Regions from separate parts of the Agarivorans aestuarii genome, predicted to be linked through region 2. Evidence: predicted binding sites of a transcription regulator. Region 2 holds the regulator's gene; each other region holds the start of a gene.
What was found. Region 2 encodes sigma-54, which starts transcription at its own class of promoters, with help from an activator protein. Its sites were predicted from a motif close to GTTGGCACGNNNNTNGNNT; they were not measured.
Positions count from the first base shown of each region.

Region 1 (10,679 bases), 1.5 Mb from region 2:
CCTTCTTATCGTCGAAGAATTGATCCACACCTAAACCATCACAGGTTTGGCAAGCACCTGCAGGGTTGTTGAAGGAGAAAATTCTTGGCTCTAGCTCGGTCATGCTGTAGCCACATACCGGGCAGGCAAAGTTAGCTGAGAATAATTGGCGAGTGTCGCCGCTGTCCATATCAACTAAAATGGCAGTGCCTTCGGCTAGTTCTAAGGCTGTTTCAAATGACTCCGCTAAGCGTTGGGCTAAGTCGTCACTGGCGCGAACTTTAAAGCGGTCAATCACTACTTCAATATTGTGTTTTTTGTGCAGCTCTAATTCTGGAGGATCGCTTAAGTCACACACTTCCCCATCAATACGAGCACGAATAAAGCCTTGCGCCGCTAGGTTCTCCAGAGTTTTTACATGCTCACCTTTGCGATCTCGCACTATTGGAGCCAATAGCATTAGTTTGCTGTTTTCTGGCTCTTCAAATACTTTGTCCACCATTTGGCTAATGGTTTGCGCAGCCAGTGGTTCGTTGTGATGCGGGCAGCGGGGCTCACCAACACGGGCATAGAGCAAACGCAAATAGTCGTAAATCTCAGTGATGGTTCCCACGGTAGAGCGTGGATTGTGCGAGGTTGATTTTTGCTCAATAGAAATGGCTGGCGATAGGCCTTCGATGTGGTCTACATCGGGCTTTTCCATTAATGATAGAAACTGGCGCGCATAGGCAGAAAGAGACTCAACATAGCGTCGCTGACCTTCTGCGTAAAGAGTATCGAATGCGAGCGACGATTTCCCTGAGCCCGATAAGCCGGTGATAACAATTAGCTTATCGCGAGGCAGGGTCAGTGAAATGTTTTTAAGGTTGTGGGTGCGGGCACCCCGAATATCAATACTGTCCATTGTTAGCTGTTCACTGCTGCACTAAATCGCCCAGTATTACACATAATTTATTGAAATGCGTCGTTGAAAAGCCGAGCTGTAACTTATTACTTGCTGACCATCTTGCGCTGGTTTGCGGCTTACTGCTTGTGATAGCATTGCCGGTTCTTTAATGACGTATTTTTGATGGTTATGGACCTAGACGAACGATTAAACCCTACAGAGAAGCGCGCAGCCTATTCATTGGCTTTGTTATTTGCCTTGCGCATGGCCGGTTTGTTTATGTTAATGCCAGTATTAGCCGTTTATGGCCAAGAGCTTGTGGGCTTTTCGCCTTTGTGGGTTGGCTTTGCGATAGGCGCTTATGGCTTAACTCAGGCGATGTTTCAAATCCCCATGGGGTGGTTATCCGATAGGGTTGGTCGCAAGCCGATTATATTTTTAGGCTTGAGCATTTTTGCACTTGGTTCTGTGGTTGCGGCAATGGCAGATTCCATTTATGGCATTGCCCTAGGTAGAGCTCTGCAGGGAATGGGAGCAATAGCCAGCACGGTGATGGCTTTGGCGGCTGATCTAAGTCGGGAAACTCAGCGAGCAAAAGTAATGGCATTTATTGGCGTGAGCATTGGCTTGTCATTCGCCGCATCGCTGGTTTTAGGGCCGCTTCTTTCAGCTTATTTAGGTTTATCTGGATTATTTTGGTTAATAGCGGGGTTGGCAGTGTTGGCTATGCTGGTTGTTCAGTTTGCTGTGCCAAACTCCGATTTTAAAGCGCCTAGTGGTGAAGTGAGCACTAACTCGAATAAGATGCTTACTTTGCTTAAACACCCCCAGTTGCTGCGTTTAGATTGGGGAGTTTTCACCCTGCACCTAGTGCTCACCGCATTGTTTGTCGTAATGCCATTTCGCTTGCTTGAGGCGGATTTAAGTGCAGCAAATCATTGGCAGGTGTATTTGCCTGCAGTGCTTATCTCCTTTGTATTGATGGTGCCAATGCTGATTATTGCGGCCAAACGTAACCAGCAGCGCGGCTACTTTATTTTTGCTATTAGTTTGTTATTGATTGCTAATGCCTTATTGCTGATAAATGGCACCTCTGTTTGGGCTTTAGTTACTATATTGGCCATATTTTTTGTTGGCTTTAATTACTTAGAAGCCAGTTTGCCGGCACTAATCTCCAATTTATGCCCACCGGGTAACAAAGGTGCGGCGTTAGGGGTGTTTTCTACCAGTCAGTTTTTAGGGGCGTTTATCGGAGGCTCTAGTGCTGGAGCCTTATATACGTTGGGCGGCGCTAGTTTAGTAAGCTTGTTTGCTATTGCATTGCTGATTATTTGGATTGTTGTCAGTTTAGGATTGCGTGCGCAAAGTGGCATAAAAAGTTATTCATTAACGATATCATCATCCGATCAACCTGCCAGCATTTTAGAAAAACTGCAGGTTTTACCTGGGGTTGTAGAAGCAGTTGTTATAGCAAGTGACAATACTGCTTACCTTAAAGTTAAAACAAAAGAATTTGAATTGGCTAGAGCATTGGATTTGGTGCGTTCAGCCTAGTATGATAGCGGGTCTTCCTCGCCACAACAGATAGAATATAGGAGCGATATACATGGCCACTCGGGGCATTAATAAAGTAATTTTGGTTGGTAACTTAGGACAAGATCCTGAAGTTCGTTTTATGCCAAACGGAGGGGCCGTCGCCAATATTACCATTGCAACTTCAGAAAGCTGGAGAGACAAGCAAAGTGGTGAACAGAAAGAGCGTACCGAATGGCACCGTGTTGTGTTGTTTGGCAAGTTAGCTGAAGTGGCTGGTGAATACTTAAAGAAAGGCTCACAAGTTTATATTGAAGGTCAACTACAAACCCGTAAATGGCAAGACCAAGGTGGTCAAGACCGCTACTCTACTGAAGTGGTTGTACAAGGCTTTAATGGTGTAATGCAAATGTTAGGTGGCCGTCAAGGCGGTGGTCAGGGCCAAAACATGGGCGGTGGCGCACCTCAGCAACAAGGCAATTGGGGCGGTCAGCAGCAGGCAGCTCCTCAAGCGGCACCTGCTCAGCAAGGTGGTTTCCAGCAACAAGCTCCGCAACAGCCAGCTCCTCAGCAAGGTGGTTATCAGCAGCAAGCTAAACCAGCACCAGCGCCGCAACAAGCGCCTCAGCAGGCAACGCAGCAGTTTAACGAGCCACCAATGGATTTCGACGACGACATCCCGTTCTAGCAGCCGCTCTAAGCTGATGAGACAAAATTTAAGCCCTTATTTTAAGGGCTTTTTTGTACCTGAATATTTAGTAAGGCTACTTGACGCTTTTTAGCAGCTGCTTTAAGTGAATGACGGGGATTGCGTAACTTATGGCGCTGGGGTCAGCCAGTACTGCTTCTTTGGTTGTTTTCACAAATACTTTGTTGATGATTGCGATAACTTCGCCGGTTTCTGGATGGTATAAAGGGCTGCCACTATTACCAGGGTAGGCTGTGGCATCCAATTGATAAATGTTATAAGGCGATTTGAGGCGCTTTAATTGAGCAAGGTTTAACTCGCTGGCAGATCTAGCAGGTATTGCCACTGGAGTAATGCTCGAAATAATGCCGCGATGGGTGACCGGATATAAACCTAATACCGCACCGATGGGGAAGCCAGTGAAGGCATACAGTTCTCCTTCGCGTACTTTTTGGCTTGAAAGTGTTAAAGGTCTTAGGGGCTTGCCATCAACTCTTAATATAGCTAAATCGTGCTCTTCTATAATGGCGACGAGGCTTGCTATGCGTAATTCTGGCGAACGACCTTGGCCAACAAATACTACTAGTTTTTCATTTTGTTGCTGATTTAAGCTTTTAGGGATGACATGCGCATTGGTGGCAATGAGGTGGGAACCCACTACAAATCCAGTACCCCGCAGGTTAGCTCTGGGGGAGCTAAGTTTATTGTAAGTGCCAATTCCTACGACAGAAGGTTTGATTTTTTCTATAGTATCAGCAAGAGCGCCTGAAGCTTCTACACTAAACAGTGAAGAAAAAGAGACGAGGATTACGATGAGGGCGAGTTTCATACTATATTCTTCCTTGAATGACTCTTTAATCTTAATTTTTACTATGCATTAGAGCAAGTTGCTATGTTGTTCGTGGTTATATGCACGCGACAGGATGTCGTTAATCTTATAAGGCCAATTATTTATGAGTTTTAATTACGAAGATGCTTTTTCTAGAAATATCGGTTGGGTAACGGAAGCTGAGCAGCTGATATTACGTGGCAAGCGAGTTGCCATGGCGGGCGCTGGCGGAGTTGGTAGTGAGCACATTGTTACTTTAGCTCGCTTGGGAGTTGGCAAGTTTCACATCTCTGATTTTGATGAATATGAGGTACATAACTTTAATCGTCAAGCTGGTGCGTTTATGTCTACGGTTGGCCAAGATAAAGTTAAGGTGATGGAAAACATTTGCTTAGACATAAACCCAGAAGCTGAAGTGAAGTCTTTCCCCGAAGGCATTTTTGAGCACAATGTTGATGAATTTCTTGAAGGCGTAGATGTTTACGTGGATAGCTTAGACTTTTTTGCCTTGTCTGCGCGAAAGCTGGTATTTCAAAAATGTTTAGAAAAAAAGATCCCTTTAGTAACCGCTGCACCTTTGGGGATGGGCTGTGCATTTTTGTGTTTTATGCCGAGTAGCATGAGTTACGAAGAGTATTTTCGATTTGAAGATGCCACTAGTGAGAATGAGCAATATATAAAGTTTTTAATTGGTTTATCGCCTGCTATGTTGCAGCGCCCCTACTTAGTTGATCCGAGTCGAGCTGACTTTCATGCTAAAAAGGGGCCGTCGATGCCTATGGCGGTGAAGATGTGTGGCGGAATAGCTGGAACCTATGTACTCAAGATTCTACTTAATCGTGGACCGCTAATTACTGCGCCTTATGGATTGCACTTCGACGCATACCGAAATCGTTTTAAGAAAACTTGGCGGCCAATGGGCAATCGCAACCCTTTGCAGCGTATGGTGTTTAAAATTGCTAAAAAAATCGTCTTGAAAGAAGACTCTTAAGCGCATTTTTATGTCAGTAAGTTTTACATCTCATAACTGCTACTCTTAAGGTTGATCGGTAAGTTGTTGTTTTTGTATGTTTTTTTATCTTGGCCCTAATTTTGCTTTGTAGTGATTCTTTATATCTAAACGCTATTACCAAATTGGATGGGTGACATGAACAAATTGAAACTTACTTGCTTGGCCGCAAGCCTAGGGTTTGCAAGTATTTCTGCTAACGCTGTACTAATCACTGAATGGGATTACTTAAACGAAGCTGGTTTTGATCAGTGGACTTCTGATGCTGGCTCGATTGACCCAACGGGGATTGATGCAACTGGTGAAACCCTTGATGATTTTGACCCACTTTTTGGTGGTGAGCTTCCTAAGTCTCTTGCTTGGGGTAGCCCGTATGCTGCTGTAAATCCAGATCGTAAGAAAAGTGCTCTGACCATTGAAGATTCAAAATCAGGCACGGTTACTACTAGTGTTGTAGATGGTGTTGGCGCATTGGCCTTTGCTGAAGGTACTGGCCTTACTCACGAAAACTGGGGTGTAACCGGTGATACACTAGTTGCTGCTACTTTGTTTGATGGTTTATTCCTCGCGCCTACAGCGCCTGTTGCATTTCCATTAGCTCCAGCGCCTGTACTTCAGTTCGGTGTTATTTTTGAAGAAACATTTAACACTCCAGCTAACAATGTTTGTAAGTACGAACCTACTCAATTAGTTGGTGATCCAGGCATTAACCAAGAAGGTTGTTCTGACTTGTTCACTATCGTGTTAGGCCCCGATGTTACTTATACTGAAGTAGGCGATGATATCTATCTTCAAAATAGTTTCATATTACCTATTCCGGGTTTCGATGATTATGTGTATACCTTAACTACACGTTTGCAGGGTTTGACTCTATTAGATAACCTAGACTGTGGTCCAAACGCTACATGTATTGGTTTCTTAACAGAAGAAAACCAGAAGAACGAATTAAAAGCTGCCTTTGCTATTTCTGCTGCTGAAGTAACAGAGCCGGCTACGTTGGCCATCTTCGGCCTAGGCTTGTTAGGTTTGGCTTCGGTTCGTCGCCGTTCGTAATCTACTTAGCTACCTTAATTACTGCTGCATGCAAGCAGCAGTAATTATTCCCCCCCCCTCTTTCTAAAAACTTTTCTTAAAGATCAACTCTTGAATAAACCTTTCTACTAATAATGTCTTAGCTCCAGCGATATTTATTACTATTGGCTAGTGTGTATATGGATAGGCTCATTTTAAGGGACCTAGTTATTTACAGAATAGCCGTTAGAGAGTAAATACTAAGGATCATTTAGTTTGGTTGATTTTGTCGTTTTTGGTGTCGGATATTTTTACATTCTATTTACACACATGAGTTGATTGTTTTTTAAGCTGTTGCTTTTTAATACTTTTTAAAGTTGGCACCTAGCTTGCTATGTTTAAACTGTGTTTCGAATCGTACTGACCAAATGGATGGGTGACATGAATAAACTAAAACTTACATGCTTGGCGGCTAGCTTAGGTTTTGCAAGTATCTCTGCTAACGCTGATCTTATCACTGATTGGGATTACTTAAACGATGCTGGTTTTGATCAGTGGACTTCAGACCCTAACTCGATTGACCCAACGGGCATTGATGCTTCGGGTGAAACTTTAGATGATTTCGATCCTTTATTCGGTGGCGAGCTTCCTAAGTCTCTTGCTTGGGGCAACCCATACAAAGCTGAAAATCCCGATGAAAAGAAAAGTGCTTTAAATATTGAAGATGCTAAAGCAGGCTCTGTTACAACTAGTGTTGTAGATGGTGTTGGCGCATTGGCCTTTTCAGAAGGTACTGGCCTTGTGCACGAAAACTGGGGTGTAACCGGCGATACTCTAGTTGCTGCTACCTTGTTTGATGGTTTGTTCCTTGCGCCTACAGCACCAGTTGTGTTCCCATTAGCTCCAGCACCAGTGCTTCAGTTCGGAGTTATTTTTGAAGAAACATTTAACACTCCAGCTGACAATATTTGTAAATATGCACCGGCTGAAGAAGTAGGTGCCCAAGGTATTAATGAAGAAGGGTGTGCTGATCTGTTCACTATCGTGTTAGGTCCAGACGTTTCCTACACTGAAGTAGGCAATGATATTTACCTACAAAACAGCTTCGTACTGCCAATTCCTGGTTACGATGACTATGTATACACCTTAACTACTCGTCTACAAGGCTTAGAAGTATTAGGTGATATTGATTGTGGACCAAACGCAACTTGTATTGGTTTCCTTACAGAAGAAGATAAAACTAACGAATTGAAAGCTGGTTTTGCTATCTCTGCTGCACAAGTATCAGAGCCAGGAACATTAGCTATCTTTGGGTTAGGTCTATTAGGTTTGGCAGCTGTTCGCCGTCGTGCTTAATGCTTAATTGCAAAGTCGCTAAGTTTTAGCATTTTACATCCAAAGCGCAGCCTAGTTCTGCGCTTTGTTTTTTCTGCAGCCTACCTTTTATAATTCTAAATTGTTTCTAAAATCTAAATGTAATATTTGGAAAGTTTGAAGCTTTGAGAGCGCTTTATGATCCGAAACAAAACCGTGAAAACCTTAGCAAGTGTTCCATACATCGGGGCAGTTGTAAGAGGGGGCATTTCGCTTTTGGTTAAGCGAGAAGCTAAGCTAATTGCTCAACATTTTGCAGAGTATCTTCGACCGGTGGTGGCATATAAAACCGATACCGTTGAAGAAGCGTTTAGAATTCGTCATGACGTATATTGTGAAGAACTCAATTTTGAGCCAGTCCGTGAAAATGGCATGGAGCAAGATGAGTTTGATGAATACTCACGCTTTTGTTTAATTGAGCACAAACCTAGTACCAATTACGCAGGCTGTGTGCGAATAGTCTCTCCCTCTACTAAAGATGAGCTATTGCCCATCGAGAAATTTTGTTCAAATGCCATTGAAGGTGCTAAATATCATCCTTCACAATTTGAACGAACTGAAATATGTGAAATATCGCGTTTAGCGGTTCGTCCACAGTTCCGGCGTCGTAAAGCCGATAACTTTGATGGCGCTGCCTCTGGTGCGATCAATGAACAAACATACTCTGAAGAAGAACTTCGTTGCTTTCCGTTTTTAGCAATTGGTTTGTATTTGTCTATTGCGTCTTTAGCGGTAAGAGCTGGAACTCATCATGCATTTGTGATGATGGAACCTCGCTTAGCTAGAAGTATGAGCTTTCTTGGTATTAAGTTTGAGCAACTTGGTCCGGCCATTGATTACCATGGCTTACGGGCTCCCTACTATATTAGTGCCGGAATGCTTACTCGTACCTTACCTGTCGGCTTTCAAACCTTAATGAATAACATTGACAAGGAAGTGGAGAAGGGGTGCTTGGCAGCGAGAAATAATGATGATAACGATGAATACATTAAAAAGATGTACTCACCGGACTTCTACAAAAATGACTCTCCGAACATATCGTTACGAGAGAGCCATAAGTGGTGTGAATCTAAGGGCTTATACTTGCCCCTATAAGGTTTTATTAGGCTATATAGATTAATTTAGCTGAGCTTCTAGTTCAGCTTTTTTATTGGCTAACTCTGGTTCAAGGTTTTTTATTTCACTGAGTAGCTGTTTAGCTTCCTTGCTTTGTTTGTTTGCAATGAGTGCTTCTACTAAGTGTAAACCTACCTCATTGCTTGCATCTTGTTTGTAACTATCCTCAAGCGCTTTAGTTGCTTCTACTATTTTCCCAGATTTAAGTAACATATAGCCGTAAGTGTCTTTTACCTGAGGTATATCCGGTTTTAACTCATGGGCTTTATTCGCATAGGTTAAGGCTACTTCAAACTCATTTAAGTCGTGGTAAACCCAGGCGAGGTTGTTCCAGGCAACAAAGTTATCTGGCTGGTCTTGAATGATTGCTTGGTACTCTTCAATAGCTTGTTGGGGGTTGGCTTTCATTTGCAGCTCTGCAAGTTGCAGTTGAAGAGGTTTTGCCGCTTCGCCATGAACATCGATAGCTTGTCTAATGAAAGCAACGGCTTGCTCGATTTTATCTGCTTCTTTGTATGATTTGATTAACAGGTTGGCTGTTTGGGTACTTGGATAAGCTTCATATAGTTTATTGAAAGTATCCGTTGCTGCAGGCCAGTTTTCTTGAACTAAATAAATGTAACCTTGCTGCTGTAAAACTGCAGGTGTATTCATTTGATTGGCATCGAGGCTGTTTAGCGCATCTTGGCTAGCGGTTGTGTCGCCTGCCTTGAGTTGCAATACCGAATGAACAAACAATAGGCGTTGGTTATTTTTATAAAGTTTTACAGCCCTATTACTTAGCGCTACCGCTTCTTTTAGCTTACCTGAAGACTCTAAGATGTTGATGTTCTTAACATACGCCGGTAGCGAGAGAGGAGAGTTTTCTAGCCAAGCTTGGTAACTCAAAATAGCCTTCTCTTGGTTTCCTGTTTCTAGGTACAAATCGCCAATCAATTGCCAAACTCTGTCTTCGCGGGTTAAAGCATCAATTTGCTCAAAAGATTCAATGGCTTTAGGAAATTCTCGGGTAAATAGATAGTATCGGCCTAACTGTTCTTTCAATAACGAAGACTCTGGCGCTTCAACAGCTTGTTTATCTAAAAGAGTTTTTACTTCTTGGGTTTTATCTATCTGCGATGCGTGGCTCATTAGAAACTCAAAAACACGCAGGTTTTCGGGCTGCTGAGTTTTAACCTCGTAGGTTATCTCATAGGCCTTTTCTACTTCGCCTTTTTGCACGTAAACCGATGAGCTAAATAGTTTTGCTGCTAGGTCATCAGGTTGGTCTTTTAATATTGATTGATAAGCCGCGAGTGCTTCGTCGTAGCGCTCTTGCTGTTCTAGAATGGCACCTTTAAATAGTTTCACACTTTGATCCTCTGGGTGAGCATCAATCCAACTATTCAGAGACTTTAGCACTTCTTCAGCTTTTCCTTGGCGGAAGTAATGGGTTTGTAAACCTAAAAATGCTTGAGCGTGATTCGGGTCTTCGGCTAGCACCTCTTCGAGTATGCCAATTCCATCTAAATCATTTTGTTTAAGCTTAAGTAAACCAAGTTTGGCCTTTTCTGATAAGCCTCCTGAACTTGCGGCTTTTTCGGCAATTTGTACTGCTTCTTCGGTGCGGCCTAAACGGTTGAGCTGCATGCTCACTGTGCTTAAGAAGTCGCTGTCTTGGCCCTCAGCAACCGATGCTTGGTTAAGCTGATTGAAGGCGTTGTCTAATTGGCCAATCCTAAATTGAGTGGTTACGTATAAACGTTGTGCCAGGGCATTTTGTGGATCTTTAGTAATCACTCGCTCTAGTTGAGTTAAAGCTTGTTCGTACTTTTGTAGTTTGTAGGCAGAAATACCGGCAACAATTTGGGTAGCAGTGTTATGAGAACCACTTTGCAAAGCTTTAGTTGAGAACGAAAATGCCTTTTCAAAATCTTCATCTTGAAAACGTACATAAGCTTTAAGCTGATTGCTCAGCATGTGGTTTGGTGCAATTTTCAAAATATTGTCTAAATATTTTTCAGCTTCGCTAAATTGCTTGTTTTTCACTAGGGCCTGTGCCAAATACAAGGTGAACTGGGCTGCATCAGGGGCCAGCTCTACCGCTTTGCTGTATGACTCAACCGCGACGTCAGAGTCATTAGACATAGACGCAAGGTGACCTTTCAACAACCATACGTCAGTATTGTCTGGTACTTCTTGGCTTAACTGTTCTAATGTTTCGTTTGCTGCTCCAAACTGTTGATCCGCTGCAGAGATACTGGCCTTCATCATG
Region 1 is NZ_AP023033.1:3,981,643-3,992,321, reverse strand. It holds gene uvrA (excinuclease ABC subunit UvrA) at 1-883, opposite strand, end outside; gene K5609_RS18480 (MFS transporter) at 1,055-2,419, shown strand; gene K5609_RS18475 (single-stranded DNA-binding protein) at 2,472-3,086, shown strand; gene K5609_RS18470 (S1 family peptidase) at 3,163-3,915, opposite strand; gene K5609_RS18465 (ThiF family adenylyltransferase) at 4,040-4,906, shown strand; gene K5609_RS18460 (THxN family PEP-CTERM protein) at 5,063-5,977, shown strand; gene K5609_RS18455 (THxN family PEP-CTERM protein) at 6,377-7,291, shown strand; gene K5609_RS18450 (PEP-CTERM/exosortase system-associated acyltransferase) at 7,448-8,404, shown strand; gene prsT (XrtA/PEP-CTERM system TPR-repeat protein PrsT) at 8,426-10,679, opposite strand, start outside.
Region 1: the regulator sigma-54 is predicted to act here: its motif matches at 6,312-6,330, upstream of K5609_RS18455 (THxN family PEP-CTERM protein).

Region 2 (10,679 bases):
GGTATCGGTGTTTTTACCTAATTGGCTATCAGCTATTTTAAGTGACAAAATCAGTAAGGCTGCAATGCCTAGCAATACAAACAAACCAACCGACAATTCTAATTTATTTACTTTCATGTTATTCCCTAAACCTAGCTGCCAAACATCAAGGCGGTTAGTACAAAATCCAAGGCTAAAACCAACAAAGAGGCGTGCACTACGCTGCGTGTAGTCGCTTGGCTAATTCCCTGAGCGCTCGGCATCGCATCGTAGCCATTAAATAACGCCACCCAAACTACTGTTATAGCAAACACCGCGCTTTTAATAATGCCATTGCCAATGTCTTGACCAAATTCTATTGAAGCTGCGGTAATTGACCAGAAGCTACCGTTATCAACTCCCAGCCACTCAACACCAACCAGAAATCCGCCCCATATACCTACTAGGTTGAACATTAAAGTAAGCAGCGGCATGGCGATAAAGCCAGCCCATAAACGTGGAGCAATCACCCGTTTAAGTGGATCAACGGCCATCATTTCCATACTCGAGAGCTGTTCGGTGGTTTTCATCAAACCTATTTCAGCTGTTAACGCTGAGCCAGCTCTGCCGGCAAACAACAATGCGGTAACTACCGGGCCAAGTTCTCGCAATAGTGACAAAGCCACCATGGGACCAAGGCTGGTCTCTGCACCAAAATCTACCAGTATATGGTAGCCCTGCAGCGCTAACACCATGCCAATAAACAAGCCCGAAACCGCAATAATAGGCAGTGACTGCACGCCCACCACATAAATCTGGCGAATGGTGTCTTTAAGTAGCTGCTTGCTGGGAAAAGTTAATAAAGCATGCCAAAGCATTAAACTAGCTCGTCCCAGAGCCCCTACACGTAATAAGGTGTTGCGGCCTAAAGCTGCAATAGCGTCAATCATAAACTCGCCTTTAATGCTTGCGCGTAGTCTTCAGCAGGATAATGAAATGCGGCTGGGCCATCGGCCTGCCCTTCAAGGAATTGAGCCAAGCGTGGGTTAGGATTATTAGCAATCTCCGCCACCGTTCCTTGCGCTAGTACGCTGTGACCATCAATCACAAACACATAGTCAGCAATGCTCAATACTTCATTCACATCGTGGGAAACAATTACTGAGGTAAGCTGCAGGCTTTGGTTCAAACCCTGAATAAGCTTAATCAGCACGCCCATAGAGATTGGGTCTTGGCCAACAAAAGGCTCATCATAAAGAATGATCTCTGGCTCTAAGGCAATCGCTCGTGCCAGCGCTACTCGGCGTGCCATGCCGCCCGACAAATCACCCGGCATCAGTTGAGCAGTGCCGCGTAGCCCTACCGCTTGTAGCTTCATTAGCACTAAGTTACGTAATACTGGTTCTGGCAATTGAGTATGCTCGCGAAGCGGGAAGGCAACATTCTCAAACACGTTAAGGTCGCTAAACAAAGCGCCGCTTTGGAACAGCATGCCAATTCGCTTACGCAGTTTAAACAATTCGCTACGACTAAGCAGGTGAACATTTTGCTGATCGATAAGCACTTCGCCGCCAGTTGGTTTTAACTGACCGCCAATTAATTTGAGTAAGGTTGTTTTACCAATACCACTAGGCCCCATAATGGCAGTGATTTTACCAGTGGGAATATGCAGGTCTAAGCCTTCAAAGATGACTTTATCGCCACGCTGAAACGCCAGTTGTTTTACTTCAATCAAACTATCTGCCACTCCGTGAGCAATCTTGATTGGCCAAGGCAGACATATTATTGAGATAATTGCTTACACTCAAGGCTAAACTCTTCCCTTTTACTGGGAAAATGCCGACAATGCTTCGATTTTTTTGCATCGTGGATATTTTTAAACTTAAGGACTTACATGCTAGTTGAATTTTTATTGTTGGTTGTAGGCTTAGCATTGTTGGTATGGAGTGCCGACCGTTTTGTTTTTGGCGCAGCGGCCATTGCCAACAATTTTGGTTTATCGCCAATGATTATTGGCTTAACCATTGTGGCTTTAGGCTCCTCGGCGCCAGAGATCATGGTGTCGGCCACAGCGTCTTTAGAAGGCAAAATGAATACCGCGGTAGGAAACGTGATTGGTTCCAATATCACCAATATTACCTTGGTGTTGGGTTTAACTGCCCTACTTAAGCCCTTAATGGTTTCGTCTTCTACTTTATTTAGAGAGTTACCAATGGTACTCGGGGCAACAGCAGTTGCTGGTTGGGTACTTCACGATAAACAACTCGGTTACCTTGAAGGCGTAATATTGCTCAGCTTATTTGTAGCAATGATGGCCTACTTAATTATCAATTCGCTACGTCAACGCAGCAGCAATAAAGTTGATCCAATGGTTGAGGAAGCAGAATCGGAAGTACCTAACGATGTGCCAACCAGCAAAGCCTTATTGTGGCTAGTGGTGGGGATTATCGTGCTGCCGCTTAGCGCCGATTTGTTGGTGGGCTCGGCCTCAGAAATCGCTCGCTACTTTGGCATGAGTGATTTGGTGATTGGCTTAACCATTATTGCTATTGGCACCAGCTTGCCTGAGTTGGCAGCGTGTATTGCTGGTGTGATTAAAAAAGAAGACGACTTGGTGCTGGGTAATATTATTGGCTCCAACCTTTTCAATATTCTCGCCGTATTGGCGGTACCAGCCATGTTGTCACCGGGGCCGATTGATGCCAACGCAGCCGGACGTGACTTTTATGTAATGATGGGAGTCACCGTGCTGTTATTTATCATGGCCATGGGCTTTGGTAAAAGCCGTAAAATCACCCGCTGGGAAGGTGGCTTATTGTTAAGCGGCTTCATAGGCTACCAAATGCTATTATTCTTAGCATAAGTCGCTGTTGTTACTAATTTGTAAATCAAGGGGAAGTGAGTGTCATTTGATTACGTCGCTGTTGCTAAGCGTGTATTAGAGATTGAAAGCTTGGGTATTGATAACCTTCACCAGTATATCAACCAAGACTTTACCGCCGCTTGCGAAATGATTTTGGCCTGTAAAGGTAAGGTAATTCTCACTGGCATGGGTAAATCGGGTCATATCGCCAATAAAATTGCTGCTACTTTAGCTTCTACTGGCACCCCGGCCTTTTTTGTTCACCCTGGCGAAGCATGTCATGGCGACTTAGGCATGATTGCCGCCGACGACATTGTATTAGCCTTATCTAATTCGGGTGAATCTGAAGAAATCTTATCGCTTTACCCAGTATTTAATCGTATTGGTGTGCGCTCTATAGCCATGACCAGCAATCCGAGCTCGTCAATGGCCAAGCTGGCTAACTACCATTTGTGCATCTCGGTTCCTCGTGAAGCTTGCCCCCTAGGTTTAGCGCCAACGGCAAGTTCTACCGCCACATTAGTTATGGGTGATGCCCTAGCAGTAGCCCTGTTAGAAGCTCGCGGTTTTACCGCCGATGACTTTGCTCTATCTCACCCTGGCGGTACTTTAGGTAAAAAACTGCTATTGAGTGTGAGTGACTTAATGTTAACTGGGGAACAAATCCCACTGGTAACAGTCGAACAAACTATTCGCGAAGCCTTATTTGAAATTACCGCCAAAGGCTTAGGCATGGTGGGCGTACTTAACGCCGAGCAACAACTAGCCGGTATTTTTACCGATGGAGATTTACGCCGTATTCTTGATCAACGCATCGACATTCACGACACCCCAATAGGCCAAGTGATGACCGAAAACCCCAAGGTGATAGAAGATACTTGGCTAGCTTTCGATGCCTTAAAACTGATGAAGGCTAAATCAATCAATGGCTTGTTTGTGCTCAAGGACAACACTGTAGTCGGTGCGTTTAATATGCATACCTTGTTGCAAGCTGGAGTTTATTAGTGAGCATTAACACACCTTATGGCGAAGTAAGCCAAAGCAACTTTGATGCAGCGTCGAAGATTAAACTGTTAGTGTGCGATGTAGATGGCGTGTTCTCCGATGGCCGCATTTACATGGGTAACGACGGCGAAGAACTAAAAGCTTTTCATACTCACGACGGCTTTGGCATTAAAGCACTGCTTAATATTGGTATCGAAGTCGCCATTATTACCGGCCGCCAATCTAATATTGTGCAGCATCGTATGCAGGCTTTAGGCATTACTCGCATTTATCAAGGTCAACAAGACAAACTGGTGGCCTACCAACAAATGCTGGAGCAACTGTCATTACGCCCTGAAGAAGTCGCCTATATTGGCGATGACGTGGTAGACACTCCAGTGATGCGCGCCTGTGGTTTAGGTGTGGCAGTACAAGACGCCCATCCATTGTGTAAACAAAGCGCCCACTTTATTACCCAAACCCGCGGCGGCTTTGGCGCGGTGCGAGAGCTTTGTGATTTACTATTACAAGCCAAAGGCGAGTTGGATAATGCTCAAGGTATGAGCGTATGAATCGCCCCACTTGGTTTTTTGCTAGCCTATTTGTGCTGGCCTTGGTGCTGTGGCAACTCAGCCCCTCAGAAACAGAGCAGTTAAGTGCCAAGCGTGAAGCGAGCAAACCAAACTTTGTTGCAGAAAAACTCTACAGCGTAAGCTTTGGCGAGAACGGTAGCCCACGCTATCGTATCTACGCTGAGGAAATGGAGTTTTTTGAACAACTTAAGCACACTACTTTTGCTCAACCCAAGATCCTAGTGTACCCAGATCCTAGCCAACCTGTATGGCAAATTGTGGCCGATCACGCTACAGTACAGCAGCAGCAAAACGTCATTTTAAATGACAATGTAGTAATTAAAAATTTGAGTCGAGGCGAGTATGTTCGCGACTTAATAACCGAAAGATTGGAGATCGATCTGCAAACAGAAACCATGAGCAGCGATCAACCTGTTACCGTATATGGCCCTTCATACGAACTGTATGGGGTTGGCATGGACGGTGATTTAGCCAACGAAATAGTGACTTTATTAGATGATATCGAAGCGGTTTACCACAATCCACAAGAGTAAGTTAGCCCTTGCCGCTAGCTTGTTTATGCTTTCTTGGGGTTCACAAGCACTAGAAGACGACTTCAATAAACAAATTATTGTTGATGCTGACCGTCAACAGGTCAACATCAAAGAAAACCGAGTAACTTTTTATAATAATGTAGTGGTTACTCAAGGTTCGATAAAAATGCATGCCGAAGAACTGAGTGTTATTGGCAGTGAAGAAAAAGGTAGTGAAGTGATGATCGCCAAAGGCGAGCCTGCTACTTTTTATCAGTTACTTGATAGTGGCAAACCAATCGAAGCAGAGGCTAACGAAGTGCGTTACGACTTAAAAACCCAAACGCTAACACTCACTACCAATGCCCAACTCAAACAAGAAGAGAGCTTGGTAAAAGGTAACATGATCAAATACAGCATCAATAAACAAGAAATGGTGGCACAAGGTGACGAAAATAGCCGTGTAACCACCATTTTCCAGCCTCAGCAGCTTGAAGAGCTTACGCCCAAGGAAGACCAGCAATAATGAGTACCCTAATTGCTGAAAACTTAGCTAAGGCCTACAAAGGTCGCAAGGTAGTCAAAAACGTAAGTTTAAATGTAGAAACAGGCAAAATTGTCGGTTTACTGGGGCCAAATGGTGCCGGTAAAACCACCACTTTCTATATGGTGGTGGGTTTAGTGCCACGCGACCAGGGTCGAATTCTCATCGACGATGATGATATATCTAGCACAGCGATGCACACTCGCGCACGTAAAGGCATTGGCTACCTTCCACAGGAAGCCTCTATTTTCCGCCGTTTATCGGTTGAGAAGAACATCCTTGCGGTGTTAGAAACCCGTAAAGACTTAGATAAAGAGCAGCAGATAGGTGCACTAGATGACCTATTAGAAGAGTTTCATATTGGTCATATTCGTAAAAATCTCGGCATGAGCTTGTCGGGCGGTGAACGTCGAAGAGTCGAGATTGCCCGTGCGCTCGCGGCTGCGCCTAAGTTTATTTTGCTTGACGAACCCTTCGCTGGGGTAGATCCTATTTCTGTTATCGATATTAAAAAGATCATTGAACACCTACGTGATCGCGGTCTAGGTGTACTCATTACCGACCACAATGTTAGAGAAACTCTCGATGTTTGTGAGCATGCCTATATCGTTAGCCAAGGCGAATTGATAGCCTCAGGAAAACCAAAAGAAATTCTTGAAAACGAGCATGTGAAACGAGTTTATCTCGGTGAGCAATTCAAGCTATAGTTAAAGTAGTAAGTTTTCAAAAAGACAATAAGAAGAAGGAACAGCGGTAGTTAATGAAAGCATCTTTGCAGTTGCGTCTTGGTCAGCAGTTAACCATGACCCCCCAGTTACAACAGGCCATTCGCTTACTCCAGCTTTCAACGCTGGATTTGCAGCAAGAGATTCAAGAGGCTCTGGAAAGTAACCCTCTACTTGAGGCGGATGAGTCTCACGCGAGTGATGGTGACGCAACTGACGCGAAATCAGCCAATGAGAAATCTACCGAAGCTGAATCCACAGCGGATATAGACAATAGTCAAATTGAAGCTGGCGATGCCATTAACCAAGAAACCGTCTCCGATGACCTACCGGTTGATTCCACTTGGGATGATATCTACAGCGCCAGTTCAGCCCCAGCTAGCTCTTCTAGCGGCGCGGTGAGCGATGACAACGACATGGTGTTTCAAGGCGAAACTGTCGACTCACTACAAGACCACTTATTGTGGCAAATGCAACTCACGCCATTTAGTGAAGTGGACCAAGCCATTGCCTTAGCCATCATTGATGCTGTCGACGCATCAGGTTACCTCACTCAAGATTGTGAGCAACTACTCGAAGGCCTACGTTCAAGCGCCAATAACGACTTAGACGTAGAGCTAGATGAAGTAGAAGCGGTACTAAAACGCATTCAGCACTTTGACCCTGTTGGCATTGCCGCCCGCTCCCTGCAAGAATGCCTACTAATTCAACTAAGTCGCTTTGCCGAAGATACCCCATGGTTAGTTGAAGCCAAAGATGTAGTATCAAACCACATTGATGTTTTGGCCAATCGTGACTTTCGCTTACTGGCCCGTAAAACCAAGCTTAAAGAAGATCAATTGCGCGAAGTTATGCGCTTGATTCATACCTTAGAGCCGCGCCCAGGCAATGCAGTAGAGCCTAATCAAGCACAATATGTGATTCCCGATGTATCGGTAGTCAAGCGACAAGGCCGTTGGGTAGTTGAACTCAACCCAGATGCAATGCCTAAACTACGGGTAAACTCTCACTATGCTTCATTAAGTAAAACCTCTAATGCCACCGATACCCAGTTTATCCGTAGCCATTTACAAGAAGCCAAGTGGTTTATTAAAAGTATTGAAAGCCGTAACGAAACCCTACTAAAAGTATCCAACTGCATTGTTCACCACCAACAAGCATTTTTTGAATATGGCGAAGAAGCCATGAAACCAATGGTATTGAACGATGTTGCCGAAGCCGTAGAAATGCATGAATCGACCATTTCTCGGGTAACCACCCAAAAATTCATGCATACACCTCGCGGCATCTTCGAGCTTAAATATTTCTTTTCTAGCCATGTGGCTACCGATGGTGGTGGTGAATGCTCATCAACAGCCATTCGTGCATTAATTAAGAAACTGGTAGCTGCCGAAAATACCAGTAAACCACTTAGCGATAGCAAAATTGCTGATATTTTGGCAGATCAGGGGATCAAGGTGGCAAGACGTACGATTGCTAAATATCGTGAGTCTTTAGCAATTCCACCTTCTAACCAACGTAAGAGCCTTATCTAAGGCCAATAAAAGGGGAAGATATCTATGCAAATTAACCTTACTGGACACCACGTAGAAATAACTGAGTCTTTGAAAGAATATGTCCACACCAAGTTTGCCAAACTCACCCGACGATTCGATCAGATTAACAATGTTCACGTCATTTTAAACGTAGAAAAACTGAACCAAATTGCTGAAGCAACATTGCACCTTAACGGCGGCGAATTATTTGCAACCTCTGAGCATTCTGACATGTATGCCGCCATCGACAGTCTGATTGACAAGCTTGACCGCCAAGTCATCAAACATAAAGAAAAACTCAACAAACGTTAATCACCCCAATGCAACTAAATAAAGTACTTAGCTTGAACTGCACTCTCAGTGCAGTTCAATGCTCTTCAAAAAAGCGCGCCCTAGAAATAGTCAGCGAATTGGCTGCTAAACAGCTTGATACCACCACCCAATGCATTTTCGAAAGCTTGTTAAGTCGAGAAAAAATGGGCAGTACTGGTATTGGCCAAGGCATCGCTATTCCTCACGGTCGTATCGATAACCAACATCAAGCCACTGCGGTTTTCTTACGCTGCGATCCACCCATTTCTTTCGATGCTATTGATAATAAACCAGTAGATTTGGTTTTTGCGCTACTGGTTCCCGAAGATCAATGTAAGCAGCATCTTAATACTCTTGCTCAAGTAGCTGAAAAACTTAACGATAAGCAGGTATGTAAACAACTTCGTTGCGCACAAAGTGATGACGAATTGTACGACATCATGGTAGCCTAATACTCTAATCAGCCTTAGGGATTATCATGGAACTGATCATCGTTAGTGGGCGCTCGGGTTCAGGAAAAACCGTCGCCTTAAGAGTATTAGAAGATCTTGGCTACTACTGCGTCGATAATTTGCCAGTAGTACTATGGCAATCGCTCATCGATAACTTAACAAAGACCTATAGCAAAGTTGCTATTAGTATCGATATTCGTAACCTCCCTGATGAACTTTCTCCAGTTGGGCAGCTCATTCGAGATGCCAGTCCCGATGTGAACTTACTGAGCATCTTTTTGGATGCAAAAGACGAAGCGCTGATCCGCCGTTACAGTGAAACACGCCGAGTTCACCCACTTAGTCGAAGCGACTTATCCTTAGCTGAAGCTATAGAATCAGAGACCGAGCTATTAGCGCCTATTTCTAGAAATGCAGATTTACGCATCGATACCTCACGTTTATCGGTGCACGAGCTAAGTGGCTTGATTCGCTCGCGGGTTACCGGCGATCAGCAACAACAGTTGATTTTGGTCTTTGAGTCTTTTGGCTTTAAGAATGGCGTGCCTAACGATGCCGACTACATGTTTGATGCGCGTTTTTTGCCTAACCCCCATTGGCAAGAGGAATTGCGCCCACTTACTGGCTTAGACAAAGCAGTGCAAGAGTATTTGTCTGCGCAGCCTTTAGTTAATCAATATGTCGAGCAAATCAGTCAACTATTAGAATCTTGGTTGCCCCATTTGGAAGCCAATAACCGCGCCTACTTAACCATTGCCATTGGCTGTACTGGCGGGCAGCATCGTTCGGTGTATGTCGCTGAGCAACTGGCTAGCCATTTTAGCTCTCAACGTAAGGTTCAGCGACGCCATCGCACCTTGGAGCATCGCCTTGAAGCTCACTAGACAAGTTATTGTAAAGAACAAGCTAGGCTTGCACGCTCGCCCGGCTACAAAGTTAGTTGAACTGGCGCAACAGTTTGACGCTGAACTCACCATCATTGATGGCGAGAAAACCGCTTCTGCGGCCAGCGTGATGGGCCTGCTAGTATTAGCCAGCGCTCAAGGGAGCACCTTAACCATTGAGTCGGAAGGAGCCGACGCAGAGGCTGCATTAGATGCGGTACAAGCTTTGGTGGAAGCCAACTTCAACGAAGAATAAATCAATACGCAACAAAGCCGAGCTACAATTAGCGAGCGGTACATGCCAACAAAATAATAGGGATCGCTTATGCCAGAAGAGATGGAGTTAAACCCTAATCAGCACAAACGCTTACAGGAGCTAAATCAAGCTCTAGAGAGTGGAATGTTCGTGCATGTTAGGCGCATGCTTCATCAAATGCCTCCCTGTGACGTGGCGCTATTGCTTGAATCCAGTCCACCAGCAGGGCGTAAAGTACTTTGGCAACTTACCGATCCAGAACAGCAAGGTGAAATCCTCGAAGAGCTCAATGAAGATGTGATGGAGGGAGTACTTCAGTTAATGGCACCAGAAACCTTGGCGGCAGCAACAGAAGGCATGGACACCGACGACATCGCTTACGTACTGCGAAGCCTGCCCGACAGTGTTTACCAAGAAGTACTTGAGCAAATGGATGGCCAAGACCGGCATCGGGTAGAAGCCGCTCTGGCTTACCCAGAAGACACTGCCGGCAGTATCATGAATACTGATACCATTACTTTACGCGCTGATGTAAGCATAGATGTGGTATTACGCTATTTACGCTTGCGTGGTGAACTCCCCGAAGCTACCGATGCTCTGTATGTCGTCGATGAAGATGACCTGCTGCTCGGCGATATTCCTTTATCTACCCTGCTTACGGTAAACCCTAATGTAAACGTGCGCGAAGTGATGGACGGCAATGCCGAAACCATTCATGTAGCAATGGATGAAAATGACGTTGCCGCATTATTTGAGCGACATGACTGGATCTCTGCGCCAGTAGTGGATGAACAAGGCCGACTATTAGGGCGAATAACCATCGATGATGTAGTAGATATCATTCGAGAGAATGCTGAACACAGCATGATGGGTATGGCCGGCATGGACGACGATGAAGATACCTTTGCACCGGTAGTAAAAAGTACCCAACGCCGCACTTTTTGGCTGGCGGTCAATCTGTGTGCGGCATTGGTCGCAGCATCCATCAGCAATATGTTTGAAGCGACCCTTGAGCAATTAGCCACTTTAGCGATTTTAATGACCATTGTACCGAGCATGGG
Region 2 is NZ_AP023033.1:750,193-760,871, reverse strand. It holds gene mlaD (outer membrane lipid asymmetry maintenance protein MlaD) at 1-117, opposite strand, end outside; gene mlaE (lipid asymmetry maintenance ABC transporter permease subunit MlaE) at 132-908, opposite strand; gene K5609_RS03560 (ATP-binding cassette domain-containing protein) at 905-1,705, opposite strand; gene K5609_RS03555 (calcium/sodium antiporter) at 1,853-2,821, shown strand; gene K5609_RS03550 (KpsF/GutQ family sugar-phosphate isomerase) at 2,861-3,826, shown strand; gene kdsC (3-deoxy-manno-octulosonate-8-phosphatase KdsC) at 3,826-4,377, shown strand; gene lptC (LPS export ABC transporter periplasmic protein LptC) at 4,374-4,931, shown strand; gene lptA (lipopolysaccharide transport periplasmic protein LptA) at 4,957-5,436, shown strand; gene lptB (LPS export ABC transporter ATP-binding protein) at 5,436-6,161, shown strand; gene K5609_RS03525 (RNA polymerase factor sigma-54) at 6,215-7,714, shown strand; gene hpf (ribosome hibernation promoting factor) at 7,739-8,026, shown strand; gene ptsN (PTS IIA-like nitrogen regulatory protein PtsN) at 8,035-8,478, shown strand; gene rapZ (RNase adapter RapZ) at 8,505-9,362, shown strand; gene K5609_RS03505 (HPr family phosphocarrier protein) at 9,349-9,618, shown strand; gene mgtE (magnesium transporter) at 9,688-10,679, shown strand, end outside.

Region 3 (10,679 bases), 1.8 Mb from region 2:
CAGAGCGAGAGGTGGTTCTGCCAGCAGGCGTCGCCTGGTATAACTATTGGAATAAGCACTGTTATCAAGGCGGGCAAACCCTTGCCATGAGCACGCCTATCGACATTATGCCTTTATTGGTAAAAGCCGGAGCCATTATTCCACATGGCCCTGAGGTGCAGTATCACGATGAATTACCGAGCGACCCGCTTACTATTGAAGTATACGCGGGTGAGGATGGCCACTTTTGCTTGTATGAAGATGAGGGGGACAGTTATCGCTATGAGCAAGGGGCCTATAGCGAAATTGTGTTTGAATGGGATAACAGTAAACGCTGTTTACATATTGCCAAACGCCGCGGCAGTTTTGCTGGTATGTTGCAGCAACGTACCTTTAATGTTCACTTAATTAGCGCTTTTGATATTCAGCGACAAACTCTAGTTTATGTGGGAGAGGAGCAAAGCTTGCAGTTTTAAATAAAGGAAATACGAGTGTCTGCTTATCTTTGCTGATGCTGCTCGGAGGATTCGGATAAGCAAACAAAACATCAACACCAAAGGTCAATAGGCACTAGTTTAGTGGCAAAACTGTGCAACAAGCAGGCGCTTAAATTAGCAAAATTATCTATAGATTGTTTTTAATAAACTAAACAATTACTTGGCTTATTCTCTATACTATTTAGCATCACTGAAGTGGCAGGGTAGCAACTTCAGTTCATTTTAATAACCTAGAGAACATGGATATGTTGAATCAAAAAACCTTTGAGCGCGGTGCAATGGAAGCCGCCATAAAAATAGGTTTACTATTTTTGTTAGCCGCATGGTGTATCGACATTGTGCGGCCCTTTATTACCCCGGTTATTTGGGCGATGATCTTGGCTGTAGCGCTTAACCCTCTGTATTTAAAACTCAAAAATGTGGTGGGTAAAGGTGGCGTAGCAGCCACCATTATTGTGCTGGTGTTTTTAGCCATAATTTTGGTACCTGGAGTTAAGGTCACTACCGCAGCAATCGACAGTTTAGCTGCTGTAGGTAAGCAAGTTCAGCAGGGCACCTTTGAAATTCCTCCTCCTTCAAATTCAATCAAATCTTGGCCGCTAATTGGTGAAAAAGTGCATGCGCAGTGGTCCTTGGCGGCTAGCGATATGCAGCGTTACTTGGGCTCGTACGCGGCTCAAGTTGGTAACGTTGCTGGAAAAGTCATTGGCTTTGCGGGTGGATTAATTGGCGGCTTGTTGATGTTTTGCTTCTCGGTAATTATTGCTGGGGTATTTATGGCTAACGGTGAAAAAGTGGTACTCGGCGTTCAAGCTCTGGCGCACGCTTTAGCTGGTAATCACGGTGGCTACCTTACCAACTTAGCCAGCAATACCATTCAAAGTGTGGCAAAAGGCGTGCTTGGTGTTGCGGTTATTCAAGCTACTTTACTATCAATCGGCTTTTTTGCCGTAGGCGTACCGGGGGCGGCTGTATGGTCGGTATTGGTACTGATTTTAGCCATTGCCCAATTACCGCCTTTTTTAGTGGTATTGCCGGTAGTTATTTATGTCTTTAACCACGAGTCTACGGTGGTGGCAGGGATTTTTGCTGTATGGAGCATACTAGCGGGCTTTAGTGAAAATGTGCTCAAACCTTTATTGCTTGGGCGCGGCGTAGATGTGCCAATGCTGGTGATTTTGTTAGGTTCTTTAGGGGGAATGTTAATGTCTGGCTTTGTGGGGTTGTTCTTAGGAGCAGTAGTTCTAGCAGTTAGTTACCGCTTGTTAGTAGCATGGTTAGAGCTAAATTCTCAAGAGCAGGCAGATGCTAACGAATAAGTAGCAAAACAAAAATTAGCCTTAAGTAAAATAAACACGGAAGTAAGAGAAACACGATGTCTGAACATAATGAAGCCTCAGAAGCTGCGCCAAGCAACCCTTTACGTAAAAGTTCGTTGTTGGTATTTGCCCTGTGTGTTTTGGTTTTTATCATTTATGTCGTGGGCGATAGAGTGACGCCCAATACCGACAATGCTCGAGTATTTGGTTTTGTGGTGCCGATTGCCGCCTCGGTATCGGGCAAGCTGGTTGAAGTGAATGTTACGAACAACCAGTTAGTTGAAAAAGGCCAACCTTTGGCCAAGGTAGCCGAAGAAGAATACGTACTGGCGGTCACGCAAGCCGAAGCTGCATTAGAGTTAGCCGGGCAAGAAATTGGCGCAGGAACTGCGGGTGTTTCTGCCGCGCAAGCTCGTCTGTTAGAGGCTTCCACCTCTTATCAAGCGATTCTTACCGACGCCAATCGTTTGTTTGCCGTAGAAGACCAAAATGTAGTGCCGCAGCAAAACATTGATAGAGCGCGCAGCGATGTGGCCAAAGCTAAGGCTTCAGTAGCTAAGGCCACTGCAGAGTTGGAGCAAGCTAAACAAAACCTTGGGGTAAGTGGCGAAGATAACCCAAAACTGCAATCGGCTTTAGCCAAGTTGGGCAAAGCCCGTTTAGATTTATCTAAAACCGTAATTGTTGCGCCTTCTGAGGGAGGTGTGACTAACTTACAACTTGAAGCCGGTTATTATGCTAATAAAGGCCAACCGCTGATGACTTTTGTCACCACCAAAGAGGTGTGGATTGAGGCCTACATGCGCGAAAACAATATTGCCAATATTCAAGCCGGTGATCCGGTAGAAATTGCCCTTGATATTGCCCCGGGCAAAATCTATCAGGGTGAAGTGGTATCGATTGGTTTTGCGGTGAACTACGGGCAATCAAATAATTTAGGTGCTCTTCCTAGTATTCCCAAAACTGCTGGTTGGCTGCGCGATCCACAGCGTTTTCCGGTTATTATCAAGTTCTCTGACGACTCGGCCCAAGGGTTACGCCGAATCGGCGCTCAAGCTGATGTTACCGTATACACCGAAGGCACCTTCATAATGAAAGCCTTGGCTAAGCTGGCCTTAAGGGTGAAGAGCTGGTTCTCCTATGTCTACTAAGGCTTTAACTTCGGCGCATGCTAATTCTCTAAAAGCGCATATGTTGCGCTTTAGTGTAGTTAGTGCCTTGGTACTAGTACTAGCAGTGAGCTTAGAGTGGAGTATGTCTTTTGTTACTGCCATTTTTACCGCTCAGTTGTTATTGCCAGGCAAGCCACCACTAAATTTAGCGCTGGTTAAAACGCTAGCTTTGGCGGTATTGAGCTGCTTTTTAGTGGGGCTTGGGGTGGTGCTTATTGCCCAGCCCTATCCCATGTTGCTGTTTATTATTCTGGCTTGGTGTTTGTTTTTTGTCTTTTACCGCGCCAGTACCGGCTTAAATGAATTGGTGGTGCTATTTCTGTTGGTGGCACTGATTGCCTTACCGATGTTAGCCAGTACTAGCAGGGCGGCAGCCTCTGGCTTCGTGGTCGACTTTATGCTGGCCTTTGTATTGGCCTTGCTGGTCGTGGCCTTTGTGCATTGGCTGGTTCCGGTTAATGACGATTTTCACCAAGCCGCCGAAAAGCCGCAGGCGCAGTGCTTAAATCATCAAGATGCCACTCGCCAAGCCATGGTGAGCACCATTGTTATATTGCCGCTTATTATTTACTTTTTTGCTTTCGATAAACTCAGTGATTTGCTGGTGGTTATTTTTGTGGCAATTTTGGCGCAAAACCCCGAGTTAACTAAAGGCGCAAAAGCCAGTATAGGAATTATTTTCACCAACATTGTAGGTGGGTTAATTGCTGTTCTGGTATTTAATTTATTAGTTGCTGCACCGCAGTTTAGTTTTATGGCGCTGCTAATCACCCTTAGTTTTATGCTGATCGCTCAAGCTATTTACCTGCACCCTAAAGGCGCGATAGTAGCAGCGGGTTTATCGGCCTATATCATCATATTAGGCAGCACTATTGGCAGTGATGGTGGTTTGGCTAGCGCTAAGTTTTACGCTCGGATCTTTCAGTTAAGCTTGGTGGGCTTATATGTGGTGGGCAGTTTTTACTTAGTGCATAAGTTGGCTTGGCTTAAGCCGAATGAATGAGGTTTAACTAAAAACGCCGCTTAGAGTAAGCGGCGTTTTTGGTTTTATTTAAAGCGTCTTGCTACTAAGCCAAAACAGGCGAGGGCAAATAGGGCGATGCTGCCAGGCTCAGGAACCGAGAAGCGAATGTTATCGATAGCGCCAGAACCGTTTAGATGAATACGCATTGAGGCTACTTCGGCCACCTCGAAGTTCAAACGATCCCAAGTATTGTCACCGCCGGTATGCGGAGTGTAGAAATCAGTTGGGAAAATTTCGTTGTTTTGTGCATCAAACAAGTGAATGGCATTTTGTGGTGTATAGCCATTTTCTGCTAATTCGATATCGAAGAAGTCGATGCTTTCTAAATACACTGCGCTAGAGAAGTTAATGGTGAAGTAACCGGCTGGGCGACGTCCTTCATCATCAGGGTTATTACAGATAAGGCCATCACAAGAACTTGGATTCTCATGGATGATCAACACATTACCTGGGTTAGAAACACCAAGGTTTGGCTGATTAATGTTACTAAAGGGTGATTCAAGGTCGGGGTCTTGCGTATTAATCAAGCTGGTATCAAAGGCGACGGCTAGGTTGTTTTGGCCCACGCGTACGTTGGTAGCATCAATGCTAACGCCATGGCTTAGCTGGTATTGGCCATTAACAATTTCACCGTTGCTCAGCTCATCAAAAGTGATAATGCTGGCGTGGCTTGCAAAAGAGGCCAGTAAGCCTACAACGGTAAACAGTACATCTTTGAGTTTCAAAACAATCTTCCTTGGTATAAATGGTTCGACCAGTTACAGGCAATTACTGTACCAAACTCGCAACTCTATAGCTAGCTTGACCTTTTTTATTGATCTAATTGATATTAAATGCTGTTTGTAAAGAAAGCTGACGAGGAAACAATTAAAGAATGAACTACTCGCTTATTGGAAGCACTGTTTTAACTTTTCCCTTAGCCATTGGTTAGCGGGGCTACTTTTTTCTCGGTTATGAACCATTAAGCGGTAGGTGATTGGAATGGCTGTAAAAGGGGAAGAAAGGATCTGTAGACCTAGGCTCATGGCAAATTGTTCGGCGAGTGCTTTAGAGACCACGGCAAGGCAATCAGAGTTGGCTACCATAGACATTTGGACCATCATTGAGTCACATTCTGCGGCCACTTTGCGCTCTGCTAGAAGTTCTTCGGTAAAGTAATCTGCAAGATAGGTATCTTCCCGTCTTAGTTTTAGTGTGATGTGTTTTTCTTGGTAATAGTTGTCGACGCTTATTGAGCCCTTAATGCGGGGGTGTTTTTTACGCGCAATAACGCAGATTTGGTCACTAAACAGTGTTTCCGAAAAGAAAGATGCTGCGGAATGGTGGGCGAATTCAATCACCAGATCGGCTTGTTGTTGGTTTAAAAGGCTAAGCTGCTGCTCGATGTTATAAAGGGTGGGGTGCAACTCAATTTCTATGTTACCTAGAGTGTCGTCTTGCTCTAATTTGGGCAGCAGGGTTAGCATTAAAGGCTCTGGTGCATGTACCACAAACTTGCGGTAAGTTTGTGTATTAAATGCTTCTAGGCTTTCCAATGCATTGTGAATCTGACTGAGTGCGGGTTCAATTTTCCTCGCTAACTCGCGCGCGTGATGAGTGGGCGCTATACCCCTGCCGTCTCGAGTAAACAGTTTAACTCCGAGTTGCTCTTGAAGCCTCTTTAGAATGCCACTCACGCCGGGCTGGGTTAGATGCATGGCCTCCGCTGCAACAGTAATTGAGCGATGGCGATATACCGCTATAAACACTTTTAGTAGATTTAGGTCGATTGATTTGTTCATAGCCTAGCCATTTAAACATCACAAAACGAAATGTATTAAATAAATACTCATCTATGTATTGGTATGTGTCAATCAATTAAATTTAGGGCATATAAAGACAATAGATAGAGAAATAGCTCATGAATATTCGTTTTGTACCTTCTACCTTAACCTTGGCTTTAATGGTTTCCTTTGGTGTATCTGCAGATTATGCCAGCTTAGAAAACTACCAAGGTAAACCTGCCTCAGAGCATACTAAACAGGCTAATGCTGAGCTTGCTAAGCAATTACCGTGGGCAGACAACAGCGCATTTATACGTACCCAGCGGGGTCTTATTGCAGAATTTGGCAGCCATCAAGCGGGTGAACTGAAGCAACGTTTTAGCTATATGCAGAGCATGAGCCCTGAGCAATTGCCAGAAACGGTCAATCCCTCTATTTGGCGTCAAGGTATGCTTAACTATGCCGCTGGTGGTTTGTATCAGGTGACCGATGGTGTATATCAGATCCGTGGGGCCGATCTCTCTAATATGACCATTTATCGCACCGATAACGGCTATGTTATTCACGACCCATTGTTGTCGCGTGAAGCAGCGGCTGCATCCTGGGAATTTGCCAAACTACATCTACCTACAATAAATGGTACTCATACCATTACTGGGATGATTTACTCACATATGCATGCTGATCATTTTGGCGGCTCACGTGGTATTTTGGATTCAGGGGATATGCTTGAAAATGCCCCCATTTACGCACCTAAAGACTTCATCAAAGAACTTGCCGACGAAAATGTAATTGCTGGAACAGCAATGGGGCGTCGAGCCAATTATCAATACGGTACTACCTTAGATAACAATACCAAGGGCATTGTAGATAACGCCCTTGGCCTAGGGGTTTCTCGTGGCGAGGTGACCTTAGTGGCACCTACTCATGAAATTCAATCTCGTGAAAAAGAGTTAGTAATTGATGGCCTTTCTTTCCTTGCCATTAATATGCCTGGAGCAGAAGCGCCTGCAGAAATGGTGCTTTATGTTCCTAAGTACCGCTCATTGAACACCGCTGAATTAACCTATGACGGCATGCATAATATCTACACCTTCCGCGGTGCAAAAGTACGCGACTCGCTGGTTTGGACTAAGTATCTGACCGAATTGAAGTTGCGCTTTGTTGATAGTGGTTTAGTGGATAACATTCATGCGGCCCACTCTGCACCTGTTTGGAATGAAGCCAATACCGAGCAAAATGAAATCTCTGAGTACATGACCTTACAAAGAGATAATTATGGCTTTATTCACAACCAGTCAATGCGTTTAGCTAATCACGGTGTCACCATTCATGATGTTGGCCGTGAAATCGAGAAAATTGTACCGCAAGTACAAAAAGATACTTGGCATACCAATGGCTACCATGGCTCTTATAGCCACAATGCACGAGCCGTTGTGAACCTATATTTGGGTTACCATGACCTGAATCCTGTAAATACTAATCCACTGAAAACTAAAGATAAGTCTTGTGTATATGTGGAAGCTGCAGGAGCTGATGTTTTGTACCATGCAGGTAAGGGGCATTTTGAAAAGGGGAATTATCAACAAGCGGCTCAGTTGTTCAACGATTTGGTACAGTGTGACCCAAACAATATAGATTACCGTTTTGCCCTAGCAGACAGTTTTGAGCAGCAAGGTTATCAATCAGAAACCATGGCTTGGCGTAACTCTTATTTGCAAGGCGCTGTTGAACTGCGCACCGGGGCAATCCAGCCATCAATTAAACTTGCATCTGCCGACGTAATTGCCAATACGCCAACCGGAATGTTCCTCGATTTTGTCGCGGTGAAACTGAATGCTGAAAAAGCGGAGCAAGCTAACTTAAACTTTAGTTTTAGCGTATCGCATCCTGAATTGCATGAGCACTATTACGGTGAGGTGTCTAATGCCAATATGGCTAACATTCAGGTCGACAGTTTGCCTAAAACCGATGTGGCTTTATCCATTAGCAAAAACGACCTCACGCAAGTGGTGCTGGGTAAAACAAGCTTGGAACAGTTGTTAAAAGAGGGCGGCGCTAGCTTACAAGGTGATGCTAAACAGATAGAAACTTTAGTTAGCTGCTTGGATGAGTTTGACGGGCTGTTTGAAATCCTCCCTATGCCAAGCGGTAAATAAGCTTTACCAGCAAGCCCTCAAACTAAATTGAGGGCCATTACCTTAGTTAGGTAATGGCTATCGTGTGAAAACTGTACTCGCTCTCTCAAGCAAATGAAATAGTCTTATGGGAGGGCGATTTTTGGGCCTTAGAGAATGTGAGCCTAGTTACACAGGAAGGGATGAGCAAAAGGTTTAATGGGAGTTTTCAGCTATGAAGCTGACAACAAGATCAAGTATCGGTGATTTAGTTTAGAAAAACTCGGTTAGTTTAGACACCAACAAAGTACTAACAATAACAAGCTACCGTCCTTTTCCCATCGAATACTACATAGAATCTATAAGCGCTGATTGTTTATCAAAGCTAGATCGGTGAAAATACCCGCCAATTACGATTAACTAAACGCTGGGTGATTGTGCTGTTTCGGCCAAATTGCCGCTTTGCTGCATCCTCGCGTTATCAAATTAGAAGAATTGATTCGATGTCTAACGCTTCACTCTTGCAAGATATTGCTAGCCGAAGAACCTTTGCAATTATCTCTCACCCGGATGCGGGTAAAACCACCATTACTGAAAAAGTATTGTTATTCGGAAACGCGATTCAAAAAGCCGGCACGGTAAAAGGCCGCGGCAATGCGACTCATGCTAAATCTGACTGGATGGAGATGGAGAAAGAACGTGGCATCTCGGTAACCACATCGGTGATGCAGTTCCCGTTCAACGATTGTATTGTAAACCTGCTAGATACTCCCGGACACGAAGATTTCTCGGAAGATACTTACCGTACCTTAACCGCCGTTGACTCCTGTTTAATGGTGATTGATGCCGCTAAAGGTGTAGAAGATCGTACTCGTAAATTAATGGAAGTAACGCGCTTGCGCGATACTCCTATCGTTACTTTCATGAACAAATTGGACCGCGATATTCGTGACCCAATGGAAGTGATGGACGAGGTAGAAAGCGAACTTAACATTATGTGCGCTCCAATTACGTGGCCAATTGGCTGCGGTAAATTGTTTAAAGGTGTCTACCACATTCTTAAAGATGAAGTGATTCTTTACCAAACTGGTAAAGGCCACACCATTCAAGACGCGCAAATCATTAAGGGTTTAGACAACCCAGAAGTGGAAGCAGCCATTGGTGATGAGCTTAGCGAAACTTTGCGTGATGAGCTTGAACTTGTTATCGGTGCATCTAACGAATTTGACCATGAGTTGTTCTTAAGTGGTGAGCTTACCCCTGTGTATTTTGGTACAGCCTTAGGTAACTTTGGTGTTGACCACATGTTAGAAGGTTTAACTAACTGGGCGCCAGCACCCAAACCTCGCGCTACCGATGTGGGCGAAGTAAGTGCCAATGATGCTAGCTTCTCTGGCTTTGTATTTAAGATCCAAGCGAATATGGACCCTAAACACCGAGACCGTATCGCCTTTATGCGCATTGTGTCGGGCGAATACAACAAGGGTATGAAGATGCGCCATGTTCGCTTAGGTAAAGATGTGAGCATTTCGGATGCCGTTACCTTTATGGCGGGTGATCGTTCCGCTGCTGAAAAAGCCATTGCGGGCGACATTATTGGTTTGCATAACCATGGCACCATTCAAATAGGCGACACCTTTAGCCAAGGTGAAGCGATGAAGTTTACTGGTATTCCTAACTTTGCACCGGAAATGTTCCGCCGCATTCGTCTAAAAGATCCTTTGAAGCAAAAGCAATTGCTTAAAGGTTTGATTCAGTTGTCTGAAGAAGGTGCAGTGCAGTTGTTCCGCCCAATGCGTAACAATGATTTAATTGTTGGTGCGGTAGGTGTGCTGCAGTTTGACGTAGTGGTGCATCGCCTCCGTACCGAGTATAAAGTGGAAGCGGTATACGAAGGCATTAGTGTTGCCACTGCACGTTGGTGTGGCAGTGAAGATACTAAAAAGTTTGAAGAGTTTAAGAAAAAGGCTCACGACAACTTAGCCTTAGATGGCGGTGACAACCTCACCTACTTAGCGCCTACTATGGTTAACTTAAACCTAGCGACAGAGCGCTATCCAGAGGTTAAGTTTATGCAAACCCGCGAGCATTAAGCGGCGTTCAAGCATGTTTTAGGACGGTACAGCACAATAAAAAAAGGTCGCATAAAGCGACCTTTTTTGTGGCTAATACTAGGGGCTGTTTATCTTTCGCGGTTAAATATTGTTCGCGAAAAAATCGTTTTAGGCGCGGCAAGGATTGTATAGCCTAGCATTCTAGGTAAATAAGCCTTAACAGAGCATAAAACGATTTTAGCCGAACCCTTCGGGCAGCGTTTGTGGCTTATTTCTACTGCGTTATCAGCTTCTCATGTAGGCTCGCTACACATTAAAGCTTCTGCCTTGTACAAATTAACCACAAATCACTGCAAAATTCAGCTCGAAAGATAAACAACCCCTACGCGCTATTCGCGCTCTTTAGTATATGGAACACCAATCGCTTTTGGTGCGATAGCTTTACCGATAAAGCCTGCCAGTAAGAACACGGTAAGTACGTAAGGTATCGCTTCAATGGCTTGCACTGGAATCGCGAAGTCGCCAATAGAGACGCCTTGTAAACGTATCGCCATGGCATCCAAGAAACCAAACAGTAAACAGGCTGCCAATGCGGTAAATGGTCGCCACTTGCCAAAAATCAACGCGGCTAACGCCATATAACCTTTACCGGCACTCATGTTCGGAATGAACTGGGCAGTTTGCGCCACCGACAAGTACACGCCACCAATGCCGACCAGTAAGCCACAGATAATCACCGCGCTGTAACGCATTC
Region 3 is NZ_AP023033.1:3,631,673-3,642,351, reverse strand. It holds gene K5609_RS16985 (TIM-barrel domain-containing protein) at 1-455, shown strand, start outside; gene K5609_RS16980 (AI-2E family transporter) at 722-1,795, shown strand; gene K5609_RS16975 (HlyD family secretion protein) at 1,852-2,946, shown strand; gene K5609_RS16970 (DUF2955 domain-containing protein) at 2,936-3,970, shown strand; gene K5609_RS16965 (PEP-CTERM sorting domain-containing protein) at 4,015-4,716, opposite strand; gene K5609_RS16960 (LysR family transcriptional regulator) at 4,879-5,772, opposite strand; gene K5609_RS16955 (alkyl/aryl-sulfatase) at 5,892-7,913, shown strand; gene prfC (peptide chain release factor 3) at 8,375-9,964, shown strand; gene K5609_RS16945 (ABC transporter permease) at 10,315-10,679, opposite strand, start outside.
Region 3: the regulator sigma-54 is predicted to act here: its motif matches at 4,754-4,772, upstream of K5609_RS16965 (PEP-CTERM sorting domain-containing protein).